Variovorax paradoxus B4: one gene and its partner. The main gene of each other region encodes a partner of the protein of the gene in region 2 in a complex. Links are inferred from orthologs where the notes say so. Each region holds a gene or a part of one and is shown on either strand. Other genes may lie near its edges.

Evidence for each region.
Region 1: rplM (region 2) and VAPA_RS12105 share a complex: the UniProt entries of both Bacillus subtilis proteins name them as parts of the 50S ribosomal subunit. The link is inferred for Variovorax paradoxus B4 from one-to-one orthologs.

Annotation. Positions count from the first base shown.
Region 1 is NC_022247.1:2,614,304-2,617,127, forward strand. The notes cover bases 69-2,824. They hold VAPA_RS12105 (type B 50S ribosomal protein L31), read right to left. Parts: upstream 1,704-2,824; coding sequence 1,434-1,703; downstream 69-1,433. Other genes in these bases: VAPA_RS12100 (hypothetical protein), read right to left, coding at 69-1,349; VAPA_RS12110 (oxidoreductase), read left to right, coding at 1,862-2,824. Also shown: more of VAPA_RS12100, read right to left, coding at 1-68. UniProt on the Bacillus subtilis protein: While neither of the L31 paralogs is essential, this protein does not seem to function as the main L31 protein.
Region 2 is NC_022247.1:5,086,966-5,089,805, forward strand. The notes cover bases 69-2,840. They hold rplM (50S ribosomal protein L13), read right to left. Parts: upstream 1,785-2,840; coding sequence 1,353-1,784; downstream 69-1,352. Other genes in these bases: mdtD (multidrug transporter subunit MdtD), read right to left, coding at 69-307; erpA (iron-sulfur cluster insertion protein ErpA), read right to left, coding at 403-768; rpsI (30S ribosomal protein S9), read right to left, coding at 948-1,340; VAPA_RS23705 (23S rRNA (adenine(2030)-N(6))-methyltransferase RlmJ), read left to right, coding at 2,004-2,840. Outside these bases: more of mdtD, read right to left, coding at 1-68. UniProt on the Bacillus subtilis protein: This protein is one of the early assembly proteins of the 50S ribosomal subunit, although it is not seen to bind rRNA by itself. It is important during the early stages of 50S assembly.

The DNA.
Region 1 (2,824 bases), 2.5 Mb from region 2 along the record:
AGCGCCGCCCTATGGCGCCCGGTGCGCCAGCGCACCACCCAGCACCAGGTGATGGTTGCAGCCAGCGCCAGGACGAACGGGATGGCCGAGAACTCGGGCACGAACCCGGGTACCAGCCGCGCCACGCTGGCCGCCGGCTTGGGCGGCACGCCGGTCTGCATCGCGATCCAGTAGATCCATCCCAGCACGGCCAGCCCGCTGAAGAACAGCACGTTGAACCAGTCGATCAGCGCCGCCGCGCTACGCCGGAAAGTCGGCAGGGCAAAGGCGGCCAGCGTGGCGAGTGCGGGCAGTGCCAGCAGCAGCGAACGGTCTGAATAGTCGGTGGTCCAGGTCGCGGCCAGCGGCACCAGCGCGAACCAGAACGGCAGCGCCACATGGCGCGCGGTGAGCTGGCGGCGCCAGCGCCACAGCGTCCAGATCGCGAGCGGCCAGACCGGCCAGGTGAACCACACCAGCAGCTTGGCCTGGCTGCGTAGATCGCCCAGCACCGAGGTGCTGCTCGGATGATGGCCCGGCAACTGGATCTTCCACTGCAGCAAACCCAGCCCGATGGCCAGCGCGGCGGCCACCAGCGCGGCCGCGATCATCGTGGCGAGCGCACCCCGGGTATAGCCGGGGCTTTCGTCGGACGTGGCATCGGCGGTGCGCCGCTCGTAGGCGATGAAGAGCGCGCTGCCCACCGCCAGTGCCAGGCCGACCGTGGGACCGCCGCTCAAGGTCATGCCGATGGTCCCGACCAGCAATGCAATGACCGGACCGGCGCGGCGGTAGGGCAATGCCGCCACGCCATAGAAGAGATGCGATGCGAAATACAGCTGCGCCAGCGCCGGCGTGGTTTCGTGGCCCAGCTGGGCCAGGCCCAGGCAGGCGATCAGCGCCAGCAGTCCGCCGTCGGCGATGGCGCGGGCGTAGTCGGTGGGCCGTGCCTCGCCGCCGAAGGCGAAGGCCACCGGCTGGGCCCGCGAGGTGCGCGCGAGGTAGTAGACGGCGTACCACGTGGCGGTGAAAGTGCCCCAGAGCAGCAGCGCAAAGACAATGCGCACCGCCAGGTCGGGATGCACCCAGGACGGTGCGATCTTGATGGCCCAGGCGCCGATCCAGTAGGGAATGAGCGCCGGCGTTTCGGGCCGCAGGCCCAGCAGCATGGGATCGAACCAGCGAGCGATGCCTTCGGTGTTGCGTGCCAGTTCGGCCATGTAGCCGAAGGAGGTGATGTCGGCGCTCTTCCAGGGGCCGCGCCCCATCAGGCCCGGCAGGAGGTAGGCGGCGCACAGCAGCAGCAGTGCCAGGCGCGGCAATCGGCGCACGGCGCTCTGGGCAACGATCGCGGGAGTGGGCTGATTCACAGGGAGAGAAGGAGCGTCGGTCTTGGGAAAGAAAAAAAGGGCAGCGCGGTAAACCGGGCTGCCCTCGATGCGAAAGCGCGTGCTTTACTTGGAAGCAGCGCCGGTGGTCTTGCCGAAGCGGTTGCGGAACTTCTCGACGCGACCGCCCATGTTGTCGACCGACTTTTGCGTGCCCGTGTAGAACGGGTGCGATTCGCTCGTGGTGTCGAGCTTGAACAGCGGCAGTTCACGGCCGTCGTCGGTCTTGCCCATTTCCTTGGTGTTCGCGCACGAACGGGTCACGAACTTGAAGCCGTTCGACATGTCGACGAACAGAATTTCGCGGTAATTCGGGTGGATGCCTTCTTTTGCCATGGTCTTTCCTTTGGGGTCGATGCGAGAGCCACAAGCGTGCCCAACAGGGGCAAGCCGTTCCGGTGAGGAAATCGCTGGGCAAGACGCCCGGCTGCACTTTTCGCGGAGCCGTCGATTATCGCATACTGTCTCGTTTTGAGCGAAGGACGGCCCTCCAGATGACTTCGAGAACCTTGCGCGCCGGCCTCGTCGGCTATGGCTTTGCCGGCCAGACCTTCCATGCGCCGGTGCTTTCGGCCGTGCCGGGGCTCGAACTGGCGGCCGTGGCGAGTTCCCGTCCGCACAAGGTCCACGCCGACTGGCCCGGCGTGGCGGTGGTGCCCGACGCCGCCGCGCTCGTAGGCCGGTCGGACATCGACCTGGTGGTGGTGGCCACCCCCAACGCCCAGCACCATCCGGTCGCCAAGGCGGCCCTGGAGGCCGGCAAGCACGTGGTGGTGGACAAGCCGTTCACGCTCGACGTGGCCGAAGCCAGGGAACTCGAACTGTTGGCTCGGCGCAACAATCGCGTGCTGGCCGTCTATCAGAACCGGCGTTTCGACGCCGATTACCTCACGCTCAAGGACGTACTGGCCAGTGGAGAACTCGGCCGGCTGGTGTACCTGGAGTCGCATTTCGACCGTTTTCGCCCCGAGGTGCGCGACCGCTGGCGCGAACAGAAGGTCCCGGGCGCGGGCCTCTGGGTCGACCTGGGCTCCCATCTGGTCGACCAGGCGGTCCAGCTGTTCGGAATGCCCGACACGCTGCAGCTCGACACCGCGGCCTTGCGCGACGGGGCGCAGGTCGAAGACTATTTTCACGCCGTGCTGCGCTACGAAAGCGGCCCGCATGCGCCGCTGCGCGTGGTGCTGCACGCCACGACGCTCGCGGCCCATGCCGCGCCGCGCTACATCGTGCACGGCACGCGCGGCAGCTACATCAAGCACGGTGTCGATCCGCAGGAAGACGCGCTGCGCGCTGGCCAGCGGCCGCCGATTGCAGGGTGGGGCGCCGACCCGCAAGACGGCGAACTCGTGGTGCCCGGCAGCGACGGCGGCGAGCCGCAGCGCCGGATATGGCCCACGCGGGCCGGCAACTACCTCGAGTACTACGTCGCGGTGCGGGATGCGATCCTGGGCAAC
Region 2 (2,840 bases):
CCACGCCCACCGACAGGGCGCACAGGACGGAACCGATGACGAACAGCACAATGGCCGAGAAGAACACGCGCCGGGTGCCGAACCGGTCGGCGATCCAGCCGGAGGCCGGGATCAGCATCGCCATGGTGAGCGCGTAGGCCACCACCACCGACTGCATGCGCAGGGGGCTTTCGCCCAGGCTGGCGGCCATGGCCGGCAGCGCGGTGTTGATGATGGTCGCGTCGAGGGTCTGCATGAAGAAGCCGATCGCCACGAGCCAGAGCAGGCTCTTGCGGGCAGGATCGATGGCCGTTGCAGCGGATGTCATGAGATGGCGGGAAAGAAGAAAGCGACGGGCAGCAAAAAGCCGCCCGAAGGCGGCTTTTTTAAAGAACGAATGCTGGTGACAGCATCAACAGGGCATCAGGCCGAGAAGCTCGATCCGCAGCCGCAGGTGCTGGTGGCGTTCGGGTTCTTGATCACGAACTGGGCGCCTTGCAGGTCTTCCTTGTAGTCGATCTCGGCGCCGACCAGGTACTGGTAGCTCATGGCATCGATCAGCAGCGACACGCCGTTCTTGGTCATGGTGGTGTCGTCTTCGTTCGTGATTTCATCGAAGGTGAAACCATATTGGAAGCCCGAGCACCCACCGCCCTGCACGAACACGCGCAGCTTGAGGTCGGGATTGCCCTCTTCGGCGATCAGGTCGGCCACCTTGGCAGCCGCGCTGTCGGTGAAGACGATCGGTTCGGGCATCTGGGTCTGGATGTTTTCGGCAACAGCGCTCATGGGGGGGTAACTCCTTGGGGGCCGAACATGCGGCCAACGACCAATGCTACTGCAATGCCGCATTCTTGGCTGGCAGACGGCAGCGAGCACCCAATGCAAGTGGGGTCGAACACACGTCCGCCAAGGCTGCGGCAAAGAAAAAGCCGCCCGGAGGCGGCTTTTGTTCGCAGTGAACAGTATCAGCGCTTGCTGAACTGCTTGCGGCGGCGTGCAGAGTGCAGACCGACCTTCTTGCGCTCGACTTCACGTGCATCGCGCGTGACGTAGCCGGCCTGGCTCAGCACCGGCTTGAGGCTTGCGTCGTAGTCGATCAGCGCACGGGTGATGCCGTGGCGCGTTGCGCCGGCCTGGCCCGATTCGCCGCCACCTGCCACGTTGACCATGACGTCGAACGCTTCGGTGTTGTTGGTCAGCACCAGGGGCTGCTTGGCAATCATGATCGAGGTTTCGCGGCCGAAGAACTCCTGGATGTCCTTGCCGTTGACCGTGATCTTGCCGGTGCCCTTTTTCAGAAACACACGGGCGACGCTCGATTTGCGACGGCCGGTGCCATTGTTCCATTCACCAATCATTCTCAAGGCTCCTTACAGTTCCAGCACTTTGGGCTGTTGGGCGGTGTGCGGGTGCTCAGCACCACCGTACACCTTGAGTTTCTTGATCATCGCGTAGCCGAGCGGGCCCTTGGGCAGCATGCCCTTGACGGCCTTTTCCAGGGCGCGGCCCGGATGCTTGGCTTGCATGTCGCGGAAGTTCGTGGCCGTGATACCGCCCGGGTAGCCCGAGTGACGGTAGTAGACCTTGTCGATCGGCTTGGCGCCGGTGACGCGCAGCTGGGCTGCGTTGATGATGACGATGAAGTCACCGGTATCGACGTGAGGCGTGTAAATGGCCTTGTGTTTGCCGCGCAAACGGAGAGCAACTTCGCTGGCTACTCGTCCGAGGACCTTGTCGGTCGCGTCAATCACAAACCACTCGTGCGTCACGTCAGCGGGCTTGGCGCTGAACGTTTTGGTCATGAGTTTTTCTCTAAAAAAAGAGGGTTTGGCGAGCCCTTTTCCACGGTCGGCGTTCCTCTGACGGGAATCTCTTAGGTGGGTTTGCACATGCCCGCAGGGCGGTAGTGTGTCTCCGCCGCGGGGCTACAAAAACGCTGCGAAGCCCGCGATTATACGAAGAATCGGCCAATCGGGGCAAATTTGGACCAGCAGGCCGCCCAAGCCGTTACCATCGACCCCATGTTCAGTTACCGCCACGCCTTCCACGCCGGCAACCACGCCGACGTGCTCAAGCACACGGTGCTGATTGCCACGCTCGACCACCTGCTCGAAAAAGAAGCCGCGCTGACCGTGGTCGACACCCACGCCGGCGCCGGCCTGTACCGCCTCGACGGCGACTACGCCGGCACCAGCGGGGAGGCCGCCGAAGGCGTGCTGCGCCTGCTGGCCGACAAGAAAACAGCTGCTTCGTCGGCCCCCGCTGCAAAGTCAGCTACCAAAAAGGTAGCGCCCGAAGCCGAAGCACCCCTGGCCGACGCGATTGCACGCTACCTGAGCGTGATCCACGACTTCAACCCCAAGGGCGGCGCCCGCATCTATCCCGGCTCGCCTTTCATCGTGCATCACCTGCTGCGCGACCACGACAAGCTCAAGCTGTTCGAACTGCATCCCACCGATGCCCGCACGCTGGACGCCAACATCGCGCAGCTCGAGGCGGGCCGGCAGATCGCGGTGCTGCGCGAAGACGGCTTCGGCAGCGCCACCAAGTTCCTGCCGCCGCCCTCGCGCCGCGCGCTGGTGCTGATGGATCCGAGCTATGAAATCAAGAGCGACTACGGCCGCGTGCTCGACTTTGCGGCCGAGGCGCTCAAGCGCTTTGCCACCGGCACCTACGCCATCTGGTACCCGATCATTCCGCGTCCCGAGGCGCACGACCTGCCACGGCGGCTCAAGACCCTGGCCACCAAGGCCGGCAAGCCCTGGCTGCACGCCACGCTGACGGTCAAGTCGAGCAAGCTGACCACCACGCCGACGGGCGAAACCCAGCGTCCGGGCCTGCCGGCCAGCGGCATGTTC